2 regions of the Gibbsiella quercinecans genome follow, and region 2 is predicted to be linked to the other one. Evidence: predicted binding sites of a transcription regulator. Region 2 holds the regulator's gene; the other holds the start of a gene.
What was found. Region 2 encodes PhoB, which activates phosphate uptake and scavenging genes when phosphate is short. Its sites were predicted from a motif close to CTGTCATAAAACTGNCNNAT; they were not measured.
Positions count from the first base shown of each region.

Region 1 (7,487 bases), 1.1 Mb from region 2:
TGATGAAGGCCGCGACGTACTGCTGTTTATCGATAACATCTACCGTTATACCCTGGCCGGTACGGAAGTATCCGCACTGCTGGGCCGTATGCCTTCTGCGGTAGGTTATCAGCCAACGCTGGCGGAAGAGATGGGCGTTCTGCAAGAACGTATCACCTCAACCAAGACCGGTTCTATCACCTCCGTACAGGCTGTTTACGTGCCCGCGGATGACTTGACTGACCCGTCGCCAGCCACCACCTTTGCGCACTTGGATGCCACCGTGGTACTGAGCCGTAACATCGCGTCCCTGGGGATCTACCCGGCCGTTGACCCGCTGGATTCCACCAGCCGTCAATTGGATCCGCTGGTAGTTGGCCAGGAACACTACGACGTTGCGCGTGGCGTGCAGTCTATTCTGCAACGCTATCAGGAGCTGAAGGACATTATCGCCATTCTGGGTATGGACGAGCTGTCGGAAGACGACAAGCTGGTGGTATCCCGTGCGCGTAAAATCCAGCGCTTCCTGTCCCAGCCGTTCTTCGTGGCAGAAGTCTTCACCGGCTCTCCAGGCAAGTTCGTATCGCTGAAAGACACCATTCGTGGCTTTAAAGGCATTATGGACGGTGACTACGATCACCTGCCGGAGCAGGCGTTCTACATGGTTGGCACCATTGAAGAAGCAGTGGAAAAAGCCAAGAAACTGTAACGCCTTGAGAGGAGGGTGATATGGCTATGACTTACCATCTGGATGTCGTCAGTGCGGAAAAACAGCTGTTTTCCGGCCTGGTGCAAAAGATCCAGGTGACAGGCAGCGAAGGCGAACTGGGTATTTATCCGGGGCATGCGCCGCTGCTGACTGCCATCAAGCCTGGCATGGTGCGTATAGTTAAACAGCATGGTGAAGAAGAGTTCATCTATCTGTCTGGCGGTATCCTTGAGGTACAGCCGAACGCTGTGACCGTGCTGTCCGACACCGCCATCCGTGGGGAGGATCTCGACGAAGCGAGAGCGCTGGAAGCGAAGCGCCGAGCTGAAGAGCACATCCGCACCTCTCATGGCGATGTCGACTATGCTCAGGCATCCGCTGAACTGGCGAAAGCGATCGCAAAACTGCGCGTTATCGAGCTCACCAAAAAAGCGATGTAACAGTCGGGCGCTGCGTGCAGTGCCTGAAATTAAGAAAGCGGCCCCTGTGGTCGCTTTTTTTTTCATTTAAAATAAGTGTGTTGGCGCGTGGGGAATTCGCGTTTATCCCCGATAAAACGGGTGGGAAAATTTGCCTGTGTCCGCGGGTTTTTCCGCGTTTTCGCCGAATAGGCCGGCACGCTGGCGCCTAGAGCCATGCGGTTTTCGCCGGCTTCGCGCCGAGAAATATGTAGTATTTTTATCTTTAAACGGTTTTACTTTCGTTTATCAAAATGGAGTTAACAGATTGCTTATGTCGAACAGCGCAATGAGTGTGGTGATCCTTGCTGCGGGCAAGGGTACACGCATGTATTCCGATCTCCCTAAAGTGTTGCACCCACTGGCGGGCAAGCCAATGGTTCAGCATGTCATTGATGCCGCGATGAAACTCGGTGCGAAGAACCTCCATCTGGTTTATGGGCACGGCGGCGATCTGCTGAAAAGCACGCTGCAGGATGGGGCGCTGAACTGGGTTCTACAGGCAGAGCAACTGGGAACGGGCCATGCGACGCAGCAGGCGGCGCCGCATTTTGCCGATGATGAAGACGTGCTGATGCTGTATGGCGACGTGCCGTTGATTTCAGTGGATACGCTTACACGCCTGCTGGCGGCCAAGCCGCAGGGCGGCATCGGTCTGCTGACGGTAAAACTGGACGATCCAAGCGGCTATGGCCGTATTGTGCGTGAAGGCGGTGAGGTGGTGGGGATCGTTGAGCACAAGGATGCCAGCGATGAGCAGCGCCGCATCAACGAAATCAACACCGGCATTCTGGTGGCCAATGGCCGCGATCTCAAGCGCTGGCTGGGGCAGTTGACCAACGATAACGCCCAGGGCGAATACTACATTACCGATATCATCGCGCTGGCCCATCACGAAGGCCGGAAAATTGAAGCGGTGCACCCTTCACGCTTGAGTGAAGTTGAAGGGGTGAATAATCGCCAACAGTTGGCCCGCCTGGAGCGTGCCTACCAGTCGGAACAGTCTGAAAAGTTGCTGCTGGCAGGGGTGACGCTGCTTGATCCCGCGCGTTTTGATTTGCGCGGTGAGCTGGATCATGGCCGTGATGTGTCTATTGATGCCAATGTCATTATTGAAGGGCAGGTTCAGTTGGGCAACCGGGTTAAAATTGGCGCCGGCTGCGTGCTGAAAAACTGCGTGATTGGCGACGATTGTGAAATCAGCCCATACAGCGTGCTGGAAGACGCGGTGCTGGCAGCGGAATGCACCGTCGGGCCGTTTGCCCGCCTGCGCCCGGGCGCAGAGCTGGGCCAGGGCGCCCACGTGGGCAACTTCGTGGAAATGAAAAAGGCTCGCCTGGGCAAGGGCTCCAAAGCCGGCCATTTGACCTATCTGGGCGATGCGGAGATTGGCGCGGATGTCAACATTGGCGCCGGGACCATCACCTGTAACTACGATGGCGCCAACAAGCACAAAACTATTATTGGCGATAATGTGTTTGTTGGGTCTGATACGCAGTTGGTGGCGCCTGTCGCCGTTGCGGACGGCGCCACCATCGGCGCCGGCACCACGGTCACCCGCAATATCGGCGCGGGTGAGCTGGTGATCAGCCGGGTCAAGCAGCTGCATATCCCTGGCTGGCAACGCCCGGTGAAGAAAAAGTAGTTTTCCCTCACCCTAACCCTCTCCCAGCGGGAGAGGGGACGTACGGGGAAGCCTGTAGTTTTTGTATGGCTTTAGCACGAGTGGCTCCCTCTCCCTGTGGGAGAGGGAATGTACGGGGGAACCTGTAGCAAAAGCGTCTGTTTTTGCATAGCTTTCTCTCTACGAGGCAGCATGCTGATGTTTGGCACGAGCGGCTCCCTCTCCCTGTGGGAGAGGGCTGGGGTGAGGGCCGGCCCCATCACTGTTTTGCCCTGCGTTTTGGCGCAGAGCGCAGGGCAAAACATAATAACCCCACCCTCTACAAGGCTCGGGGATGCACGGTAAAAACCGGCAAAAAATCAGGTCAGGACATCGAAAAGCGCCCTGAAAGGCGTTTAATTAGGAATACAGCTGATGTGTGGAATTGTAGGCGCAGTAGCGCAACGTGATATAGCAGAAATCCTGTTGGAAGGTTTACGCCGCCTGGAATATCGTGGCTACGACTCTGCCGGTCTGGCAGTGGTTGATAACGAAGGCCACCTTAACCGCTTACGCCGGGTTGGCAAGGTGCATAAGCTGGCTGAAGCCGCGGAGCAACACCCGCTGCACGGCGGCACCGGCATTGCCCATACGCGTTGGGCAACGCACGGCGAACCGACAGAAGCCAACGCTCACCCTCATATCTCCGATCATATTGTGGTGGTGCATAACGGCATCATCGAAAACTACGAGCCGCTGCGTGAAAAGCTGATCGGCCGCGGGTACCGTTTTGCGTCTGAAACCGACACCGAGGTTATCGCCCATTTGGTGCACTGGGAACAACAGCACGGCGGCACATTGCTGGAAGTGGTGCAGCGTACGATCGCTCAACTGCGCGGCGCCTATGGCACCGTGGTGATGGACAGCCGCGATCCCAATGTGCTGGTGGCCGCACGCTCCGGCAGCCCGCTGGTGATTGGCCTCGGCGTGGGTGAAAACTTCATTGCTTCCGACCAGTTGGCGCTGCTGCCTGTTACTCGCCGCTTTATCTTCCTGGAAGAGGGCGATCTGGCCGAAGTGACCCGCCGTAAGGTTAAGATCCTGGATAAACAGGGTAACCTGATCGAACGCCCGGAAATTGAATCCAAAGTGCAGTACGACGCCGGTGATAAAGGCGCCTATCGCCACTATATGCAGAAAGAAATTTTCGAGCAGCCGATGGCGCTGAAAAACACCCTGGAAGGCCGTTTTAGCCACGGGCAGATTGATCTGAGCGAATTGGGCCCGCATGCCGATGCCTTGCTGGCGAAGGTTCAGCATGTGCAGATCGTCGCCTGCGGCACGTCTTACCATTCGGCGATGGTGGCGCGTTACTGGTTCGAATCGCTGGCTGGCATCCCGTGCGACGTCGAAATCGCTTCCGAATTCCGTTACCGCAAATCCGCCGTGCGCCCTGGCAGCCTGATTATCACGCTGTCGCAGTCCGGTGAAACCGCGGATACGTTGGCGGCGCTGCGCCTGGCTAAAGAGCTGGGTTATCTTGGATCTTTGGCGATTTGCAACGTGGCCAGCTCTTCGCTGGTGCGCGAGTCCGATCTGGCGCTGATGACCAAGGCGGGCACGGAAATCGGCGTGGCCTCCACTAAAGCCTTTACCACCCAATTGACGGTGCTATTGATGCTGGTGGCGCGCCTGGGCCGGCTGAACGGCATGGAAGAAAGCGTTGAGCATGAGATTGTGCACGGCCTGCAGGCGTTGCCGGCGCGTATTGAGCAAATGCTGTCGCTGGAAAAACGCATTGAAGCGCTGGCGGAGGGTTTTTCCGACAAGCACCATGCGCTGTTCCTTGGCCGCGGCGATCAGTACCCTATCGCGATGGAAGGGGCGCTGAAGCTGAAAGAGATCTCCTATATCCATGCGGAAGCCTACGCGGCCGGTGAGCTTAAGCACGGCCCGCTGGCGCTGATTGACGCCGATATGCCGGTGATCGTGGTGGCGCCAAACAACGAACTGCTGGAAAAATTGAAATCCAACATCGAAGAGGTGCGCGCGCGCGGCGGCCAGCTGTATGTTTTTGCCGATCAGGACGCCGGCTTCGTCAGCAGCGAGGGGATGACCATTATTCCATTGCCGCACGTTGAGGATATCGTCGCGCCGATCTTCTACACCGTACCGTTGCAACTGTTGTCATATTATGTGGCGTTGATCAAAGGTACGGATGTCGACCAGCCGCGTAACCTGGCCAAGTCGGTTACCGTGGAATAACCGCGGCAGGCAAAATAGCCGCCATAGCAATCATGCCCGCGCTCATGCGGGCATTTTTGCCGCCCTGCCAGCCCGCTTTTTGGTGGTTGGAATATGACAATACGATGACGCGTCAGGGTTAAAATGGGGTTATTTTTTGGCGATAAAGCGATTAAATCCCCGCCTCGTTGGCGGCCAGATTTATTTAATTTATTGATATTTAACCGCTTGTTCGTTTTTTGATGCCGCTGTCACATAACTGTCATATTTCCTACATTTTACTGTCACTAAATTGTCCTATTTTCCCTCCTGCAGCAATACTTACTCTGATTAAAACGATCCCAGATCGATTTAAATATCCCATTAGGAGGGATTATGAAACTGATGCGTACCGCCGTCGCCAGTATTGTGGCAGCGACTTTTTCTCTGGCCTCTGTTTCCGCGTTCGCTGCCGCCAGCCTGACCGGTGCAGGTGCGACATTCCCCGCGCCGGTGTATGCCAAGTGGGCAGATTCTTATCAGAAAGAAACCGGTAACAAAATCAACTATCAGGGGATTGGCTCCTCTGGCGGCGTAAAGCAGATTATTGCTAACACCGTTGATTTTGGTGCCTCTGATGCGCCGCTGACTGATGATAAGCTGGCGGCCGATGGCCTGTTCCAGTTCCCGACCGTTATTGGTGGCGTCGTGCTGGCGGTGAATATCCCGGGCATCAAATCTGGCGAACTGACGCTGGATGGCAAAACGCTGGGCGATATCTACCTGGGCAACATCAAAAAGTGGAACGATCCGGCGCTGGTTAAGCTGAACCCGGGCGTGAAACTGCCGGATCAGAACATTGCCGTCGTTCGTCGCGCTGACGGTTCCGGCACCTCCTTCGTGTTCACCAGCTATCTGGCTAAAGTGAATGCGCAGTGGAAAGAAAAAATCGGTGCAGGCTCCACCGTTAACTGGCCAACCGGCCTGGGCGGTAAAGGCAATGATGGCATCGCCGCTTTCGTTCAGCGCCTGCCAGGTTCTATCGGCTACGTTGAATACGCCTATGCAAAACAGAACAGCCTGGCTTATACCAAGCTGATTTCTGCCGACGGCAAAGCAGTTAGCCCAACGGAAAACTCCTTCAGCGCTGCGGCGAAAGGCGTGGACTGGAGCAAATCTTTTGCGCAGGACCTGACCAACCAACCTGGCGACGACGCCTGGCCAATCACCTCCACCACCTTCATCCTGATCCACAAGGAACAGAAGAAACCTGAACAGGGCGCTGAAGTGCTGAAGTTCTTCGACTGGGCCTACAAGTCCGGCGGCGAACAGGCGAATGCGCTGGATTACGCTACACTGCCGAATGAAGTTGTTGAGCAGGTTCGTGCCGCATGGAAGACCAATATTAAAGACAGTTCAGGTAAAGCACTGTACTAAGTGAAGGGCGACGCACCCTCCGCGATAAAAAGGCCCCGGCGTCAGCCGGGCCTGTCTGGTAATAAACAGAGAGTAATTTATGGCTGGGTATAAGCCGACCATCAAACCACCAGGTAAAAATGGTGATGTTATTTTCAGCGTGCTGGTACGGCTGGCAGCGCTGATAACCCTATTGCTGCTGGGCGGCATTATCGTCTCACTGATCTTTGCCTCCTGGCCGAGCATTCAAAAATTCGGCTTCGCCTTTTTGTGGACCAAAGAGTGGGATGCACCTGCCGAACAGTTCGGCGCGCTGGTGCCGATCTACGGCACGCTGGTGACCTCGTTGATCGCTCTGCTGATTGCGGTGCCAGTGAGTTTCGGTATCGCGCTGTTCCTGACTGAGCTGGCGCCAAACTGGCTGCGACGCCCGCTCGGCGTTGCCATTGAACTGCTGGCCGCGATACCGAGCATCGTCTACGGTATGTGGGGCCTGTTCGTGTTTGCGCCGCTGTTTGCTCAATACTTCCAAACGCCGGTGGGCGACGTGCTCTCCGGCATTCCATTCGTCGGTGCGCTGTTTGCCGGCCCGGCTTTCGGCATCGGTATCCTGGCCGCCGGGGTGATCCTGGCCATCATGATCATCCCGTACATTGCGGCGGTAATGCGCGACGTGTTTGAACAAACGCCGGTGATGATGAAGGAATCGGCTTACGGCATCGGCTGCACCACCTGGGAGGTGATGTGGCGCATCGTGCTGCCGTTCACCAAAAACGGGGTGATCGGCGGCGTTATGCTGGGCCTGGGGCGCGCCTTGGGGGAAACCATGGCGGTGACCTTCATTATCGGCAACACCTACCAGCTCGACAGCATTTCGCTGTACATGCCGGGTAACAGCATCACCTCGGCGCTGGCCAACGAATTCGCCGAAGCGGAATCCGGGCTGCACACTGCAGCGCTGATGGAACTGGGGCTGATTCTGTTTGTTATCACCTTTATCGTGCTCGCGCTGTCTAAGCTGATGATTATGCGCCTGGCTAAGAATGAGGGCCGCTAAGATGGCGACAATGGATATGCAAAACGAAGTCGTGCTAGCGGA
Region 1 is NZ_CP014136.1:2,525,838-2,533,324, reverse strand. It holds gene atpD (F0F1 ATP synthase subunit beta) at 1-688, shown strand, start outside; gene ACN28Q_RS11695 (F0F1 ATP synthase subunit epsilon) at 709-1,128, shown strand; gene glmU (bifunctional UDP-N-acetylglucosamine diphosphorylase/glucosamine-1-phosphate N-acetyltransferase GlmU) at 1,421-2,791, shown strand; gene glmS (glutamine--fructose-6-phosphate transaminase (isomerizing)) at 3,185-5,014, shown strand; gene pstS (phosphate ABC transporter substrate-binding protein PstS) at 5,369-6,409, shown strand; gene pstC (phosphate ABC transporter permease PstC) at 6,489-7,445, shown strand; gene pstA (phosphate ABC transporter permease PstA) at 7,447-7,487, shown strand, end outside.
Region 1: the regulator PhoB is predicted to act here: its motif matches at 5,242-5,261, upstream of pstS (phosphate ABC transporter substrate-binding protein PstS).

Region 2 (7,487 bases):
TGGGCGATTTGCCGCGCCAGGGAGGAGAGCGTGTATAAGCGCTGGCGGGCAGGGCGCTGCTCGGCCAACCTGGCCTGATGCTGGCGCAGCGTGGCCAGCGGTGCGGCGGCCTCCAGCGCCTGCTGTTGCTGCTGCTGCTGCGCCAGCGCGTTCGTGAGCTGTGTCTGTTTGGCCTGGTATTGTTCGGCTTGCGCCGCCAATTGGGTGCGTTCCGCATTGAGCTGCGTTAACTGTTGCTGCTGCTGGCTACACTGCTGCGCCTGAGCGTCGCTGGCCTGCTGCGTTTCCGTCAGGGTTTGCTGCAGCAGGGCAATGCGGCCGTCGAGCGGCACCACTTGTTCGTCAATCAGCGTGACTTGCTGCTGCTGATGCGCGGCATGCGCTTGCTGTTCGGCACGTGCTTTTTCCAGCGCCTGTTGCAGCGGTGCAAGCTGTGCCAACTGCTGTTCCTGCTGCTGCGTAAGCTGTGCGATGTGCTGCTGCATTGCCGCCGCCTCCTGGCTGCAGCGCGCGCGTTGGTCCATTAAGGGGCGCAGTTTTTCCGCCGGTGCGCTGCGTGCCAGGCGTTGCAATTGCGGTTCGGCCTGGCGGTGTTCCTGCTGCACGGCCGCCAGCCGGGCCTGGGCGGTTTGCTGCTGCTGTTGCGCCTGCCGCCACTGCTGTAGCCAGTTCAACGCCAACTGCTGGCGCTGCGTTTGTTGGCTCAGTGCGGCCTCTTGCTCGCCCAGTTCGGCGCGTTGTTTTTCCAGCGCCAGGCGCTGTTCGTCGTTCAGCAGTTCAATACCGCTGGCGCGCTGGTGCAGGGCGTCCAGATCGATGCGTGCTTGCTTGTGCTGCTCAAACACCTGTTCGGACAGCCGGCCGTAAATTTCGGTGCCGGTCAGCTCTTCCAGCAGTTCGGCGCGATCGTTGGCGTCGGCATTCAAAAAGGCGGCAAATTGCCCCTGCGACAGCATCATGGATTTGGTGAAGCGGCCGAAGTCCAGCCCGGTGATGGTGGCGATCAAATCCAGCTTGTCGCGCACTTTGTCGGCGATGATTTTGCCGTCTTCCAGCAGCGCCAGTTCAACCTTCGGCGCCTGCAGGTTGCCTTCCGCCTGGTTTTTGGCGCGGCGCTGGCTCCAGAAGGCGCGGTAGCCGATGCCTTTCACTTCAAATTCCACTTCGGCCAGCGATTCGGCGGTGTGGCGCGTCATCAGTTCGTTTTGGCTGGGGGAGACGTGCAGACGCGGCGTCTGGTGGTACAACGCCAGGCAGATGGCGTCCAGCAGCGTGGTTTTGCCGGCGCCGGTCGGCCCGGTGATGGCGAACAGCCCATTGCTGGCGAATGGCTCGGCGCTAAAATCGATTTTCCACTCGCCCTGCAGCGAGTTTAGGTTTTTTAAGCGCAGGCTCAGGATTTTCATGCGGAAGGCTCCTCATCGGGCTGCGCCAAGTTGGCCACCGTCTGCTGAAACAGCAGGCGGATACGTTGTTGCCGCAGTTCATCCATTTCCGGCTCCAGCGCCAGCCGCCGTTCAAAGACGTCGTCGACGCTCAATTCGTTCAGCGTTTCTTTGTCCTGCTGGGCGATCGCCAGCCGCCGCTGCTCCTTGCTGCGGCGTAGCAGCAGCACTTCCACCGGCAGCGCTTCCGTCATTTGCTGAATGCGCCGCTGAATATCGCTGAGGTAATCCTGGGTTGCCACCTCAATATCCAGCCATACCGGCAGTTCCCCCTGGTAATCGGCGAACGGTTGCAACTGCTGTTCGATCTGCTGCAAATCGCCTTTAATCAGCTGCATCGGCTGGAAGCACGGGATCGCCAGCGGCGTCACCTGCTGCAACTGGCCGTCGGCGAAGTCCACCAGGTAGACGCTTTTACCCGTGCCAAGCTCGTCAAAGCTGAGTGGGATCGGCGAGCCGCTGTAACGGATGTGTTCGCTCTTGGCCACCGTTTGCGCCCGGTGAATATGGCCCAGGGCGATATAATCCGCCGCCGGGAAGTGCTGGGCCGGGAAGGCATCCAGCGTGCCGATATAAATGTCACGCACCGAGTCGGAGGTGGTGACGCCGACGGTGGTCAGGTGCCCGGTGGCGACGATCGGCAGCGTGATGCCCAGCTCGGTACGGCGGTCACAGGCGGCCTGGTACAGCGCCTGGTAGTGGCGGGTAATGGCATCTTGCAGGGCGAGCTGTTTTTGCGCGCCGGATTCCCCCGCCTGGCTGGTGAGCAGATCGCGCGGGCGCAGGAAGGGGATAGCGCACAGCACGGCGCCGGGCTGGCCGTCCCGCTGGTGCAGTACCACGATCTGTCGCTCCAGATCGGCCTGTGCGCTGGCCACCACGGTAGTATTCAGGCAGGAAAGTAGCTCGCGCGATTCATTAAGCGTCGCCACGGAATCATGATTGCCGCCCAACACCACCAACTGGCAGCCGGTGTGCTGCAGCTCGACCACGAAGAGGTTGTACAGCTCGCGCGCATAGCTGGGGGGCGAGCCGCTGTCGAACAGATCGCCGGCGACGATCAGCGCATCCACCTGCTGTTGTTCCACCTGGGCGATCAGCCAGTGCAGAAAAGCCTGGTGCTCCGCGGCGCGGGTTTTGGTGAAAAAAAACTGGCCCAAGTGCCAATCAGACGTGTGAATCAGGCGCATGCGGCTCTCCCGTGGCGATATCATCCTGGCGGTGATTATAAGAGGAATAGGGCAGAAGTATGATATTTCTGTGTAAATTGTAATAATCGCTATGCTTATCCTGACCCCGCAATGCGGTTGCTATGGCGATTTGTTTCATAAATCTGTCATAAAACTGACGCATAATGGCGCCCGCAAACAAGGCTGAATTTATGCTACGTGGCTGCCGGTGGCGTTTATGCGCAACTGCAAAATGATGGCACGCGGCCTCACAGAACGTTAACACATTAGCAGGATTGACGATGGCAAGACGCATATTGGTGGTGGAAGACGAAGCGCCGATCCGCGAGATGGTGTGCTTTGTGTTGGAGCAAAATGGTTACCAACCGTTGGAAGCCGAGGATTATGACAGCGCCGTGACGCGCCTGTCTGAGCCGTTCCCTGATTTAGTGTTACTTGACTGGATGTTGCCCGGCGGCTCCGGTATCCAATTTATCAAACATATGAAGCGCGAAGCGCTGACCCGCGATATTCCTGTGATGATGCTGACCGCCCGCGGGGAAGAGGAAGACCGGGTGCGGGGCCTGGAGGTGGGGGCTGATGACTACATCACCAAGCCGTTTTCACCGAAAGAGCTGGTGGCGCGCATCAAAGCGGTCATGCGCCGTATCTCCCCGATGGCGGTAGATGATATGATCGAAATGCAAGGGCTGAGCCTGGATCCTTCATCGCACCGTGTTATGGCTAATGAGTTGGCTCTGGATATGGGCCCGACCGAATTCAAGCTGCTACACTTTTTCATGACTCATCCCGAGCGTGTTTATAGCCGTGAACAATTGCTTAATCACGTCTGGGGCACTAACGTGTATGTAGAAGACCGCACCGTTGACGTGCATATCCGCCGGCTGCGTAAGGCGCTGGAGAGCAGTGGTCATGACAAAATGGTTCAAACCGTTCGCGGCACTGGCTATCGGTTCTCAACGCGCTACTAGACTCATTGGTAACGCACAGGAGAACATAGCGTGCTAGAAAACCTATCCTGGAAGCGGCTGGCGCTGGAGCTGGCCCTTTTCTGTCTTCCCGCCTTGCTGTTGGGTTTGATCGTCGGCTATTTACCCTGGCTACTGTTGATTGCCGTACTGGCGGCGCTGGTCTGGAACTACTCTAACCAACTCAAACTTTCCCACTGGCTGTGGGTGGATCGCAGTATGACGCCGCCGCCCGGCCGCTGGAGCTGGGAGCCTCTGTTTTATGGCCTGTATCAAATGCAGCAGCGCAATCGCCGCCGCCGGCGTGAACTGGCGCTGCTGATCAAACGCTTTCGTAGCGGGGCCGAATCGCTGCCGGATGCACTGGTGATGACCACGGAAGAGGGCAATATCTTCTGGTGTAACGGCCTGGCGCAGCATTTGCTGGGCTTTCGCTGGCCCGAAGATAGCGGCCAGCACATCCTTAACCTGCTGCGCTACCCAGAGTTCACTCACTACCTGCAACAGCAGGAATTCAGTAAACCACTGACGTTGCAGTTGAATAATGAGCATTACGTGGAGTTCCGCGTGATGCCCTACGCCGAAGGGCAACTGCTGATGGTGGCGCGCGACGTCACCCAGATGCGCCAGTTGGAAGGCACGCGGCGCAACTTCTTCGCCAACGTCAGCCATGAGCTGCGTACGCCGCTAACGGTGCTGCAGGGCTATCTGGAAATGATGAGCGACGCCGAGCCGGGCGGCTCGATGCGCGGCAAAGCGCTGGCCACCATGCAGGAACAGACCAAGCGGATGGATGGCCTGGTCAAACAACTGTTGACCCTGTCGCGTATTGAAGCGGCGCCGCTGGTGGATATGCATGAGAAAGTCGATATGCCGCTGTTGCTGCGCGTATTGCAGCGTGAAGCACAGTCGCTAAGCCACGGCAACCATGAGATCAGCTTCCGGGTGAATGAACAGTTGAGCGTGTTTGGCAACGAAGATCAGTTGCGCAGCGCCGTTTCCAACTTGGTGTATAACGCGGTCAACCATACGCCGCCGGGCACCCATATCGAGGTGAGCTGGCAGCAAACCCCGCACGGCGCCGAGTTCCAGGTGAGCGACGATGGGCCCGGCATCGCCGCCGAGCATATCCCGCGCCTGACCGAGCGCTTTTACCGGGTGGACAAAGCCCGTTCACGCCAGACCGGCGGCAGCGGGCTGGGGCTGGCGATCGTCAAGCATGCCCTGAGCCACCACGATGCGCGGCTGGAAGTGCTCAGCGAACCCGGTATCGGCACCCGTTTTATCTTCACCCTGCCTAATCGGTTGATTGTGCCGGCGGCTTTATCAGAAAATGCGGTGAAACATTAACGCATGGGCCCGCTATGATCCGATTTACCCGCTGGGGGCTGCTTGGCCTGTTGTTGGTTGGCCGCAGCCTGTTGGCGCAACCCGACGGTATGCTGTCGGGCAACCTGTCCAGCGTCGGTTCCGATACGCTGGCTAACCTGATGGTGCTGTGGGGGCAGGATTTCAGCCAGCACTACCCGAACGTCAACCTGCAGATTCAGGCCGCCGGATCCTCCACCGCCCCTACGGCGCTGGCGGCCGGGGCGGCGCAGCTTGGCCCGATGAGCCGCCCGATGAAGGCGGCGGAAGTCTCGGCGTTCGAGCACCGCTATGGCTATGCGCCGCTGGCGGTGCCGGTGGCGGTGGATGCGCTGGTGGTGCTGGTGCACCAGGATAACCCGCTGCGCGGGCTCAACCTGGCGCAGCTTGATCGGCTATTTTCCGCCACCCGCCGCTGTAGCGAGCAACCCCCGTTGCAGCGTTGGGGGCAACTGGGCATGACCGGGGACTGGGCGCAGCGTAGCATTCAACGGTTTGGGCGCAATTCCGCTTCCGGCACCTACGGCTACTTTAAGTTACGCGCCCTGTGCGGCGGTGATTTTATGGCGCGGGTGAATGAGCTGCCGGGTTCGGCTTCCGTGGTGCAGGCGGTGGCCGGTTCGCTCAACAGTATCGGTTACGCCAGCATTGGCTTTCGCGCCAGCGGCGTGCGCCTGCTGCCGCTGGCTGAACGCGGTGATGAGTATATCCCGCCAACGGAAGACAACGTGCGCAACGGCAGCTACCCGTTGGCGCGCTACCTGTATATCTATATCAACAAAGCGCCCAACCAGCCGCTAGAACCGCTGACCGCAGCGTTTCTCGATCGGGTGCTCTCCAGCCAGGGGCAAAGCCTGATCAACCACGATGGTTATCTGCCGCTGCCGCCGGATACGCTGCGTAAAACGCGTGCCGCATTGGGGCTGGAGCCACTTGCCCGCGGTTCGCTATCGCCGAGCGCATCGGGATCGTGAATTTTTCTCAATACACATGAAAATTCCTCAATTGCTGCTTTTGATGCGGCATGACAGGATGCTTTCCTACAGATTTAGCCGTCTAGAAGTCTGAAAATAACGCAGCGTAATAATTCATCGTGTAAACTATTTGGGCTGGCGGCGGGTGCCGCCTGCATTTAACCAGGAGCAGACATGTCCAAATCCAGTCATGCATTCCATGCCGATGTTGTCGGCAGCCTGTTGCGCCCTGCGCCGTTGAAAACGGCGCGTCAGCAGTTTCAGCGCGGCGAGATTGACGCGGCGCAATTGCGTGCCGTTGAAGACGAGCAGATCCGCTACGTTGTTGCCAAGCAGCGGGAAATTGGCCTGAAGGTCGTGACCGACGGGGAGTTCCGCCGTGCGTGGTGGCACTTTGATTTTCTGGAAGGGCTGGATGGCGTGGAAGGCTACCAGGCCACGCAGGGTATCCAGTTTAATGGCGTGCAGACCGCGGCGCGCGGCATCAAGGTGACCGGCAAGCTGGGGTTCAGCTCGCACCCGATGCTGGACGATTTCCGTTTTCTGAAGAGTGTGGCCGGCGATGCGGTGCCTAAGATGACCATCCCAAGCCCAAGCGTGCTGCATTTCCGCGGCGGCCGCCAATCGATCGACCACCAGGTTTACCCGGATCTCGGCCAGTATTTTGCCGATCTGGCGCAAACTTATCGTGATGTGATCAAGGCATTCTACGACGCCGGCTGCCGCTATCTGCAGTTAGACGACACGGTGTGGGCCTATTTGTGTTCTGAAGATCAGAAACGCCAGATCCGGGAGCGTGGTGAAGATCCAGCGCAGCTGGCGCGCACCTATGCCGATGTGCTGAACAAGGCGCTGGAAGGCAAACCGGAAGATCTGACCGTGGGGCTGCATGTGTGCCGCGGCAATTTCCGCTCCACCTGGATCTCTGAAGGCGGTTATGAACCGGTTGCCGAGATCCTATTCGGCGAAGTGAACATCGATGCCTTCTTCCTGGAATATGACAACGAACGTTCAGGTGGATTTGAGCCGCTGCGCTTTATCAAGCCGGGCAAACAGCAGGTGGTGTTGGGCCTGATCACCACCAAAACCGGCGAGCTGGAAGATCCGCAAGTGGTGAAAACGCGCATTGCGGAAGCCGCGCAGTATGTCGATCTGAAGCAGCTTTGCCTAAGCACGCAGTGTGGGTTTGCGTCAACGGAAGAGGGCAATAGCCTAAGCGAACAGCAGCAGTGGGATAAACTGCGCAGCGTGGTGGATATTGCCGAGCAGGTTTGGCGCTAGCCGCCGGCCTAAGAGTGAACCGCGCATAAACAACGCAGTAATTGTGTGTTTTGCGCGGTGAACGGCGCTATGTTTCACATTTTGTGAGGTGGTCGCTCAAAAATAATACAAATCATGTAGTGTATATTTCATAAAGTTTGGCACGATCAACTGGATGTTAAATATTATCTGGTCGATTACTCTGCTTTAGAATCCTCGTCTTGCCTTTCTGCGCTATAAACGTTTTACTTAGTCCCCGTTGTCGGACTAATCCTCTATTTT
Region 2 is NZ_CP014136.1:1,456,332-1,463,818, reverse strand. It holds gene sbcC (exonuclease subunit SbcC) at 1-1,406, opposite strand, end outside; gene sbcD (exonuclease subunit SbcD) at 1,403-2,635, opposite strand; gene phoB (phosphate response regulator transcription factor PhoB) at 2,917-3,606, shown strand; gene phoR (phosphate regulon sensor histidine kinase PhoR) at 3,637-4,953, shown strand; gene ACN28Q_RS06750 (PstS family phosphate ABC transporter substrate-binding protein) at 4,968-5,945, shown strand; gene ACN28Q_RS06745 (cobalamin-independent methionine synthase II family protein) at 6,120-7,226, shown strand.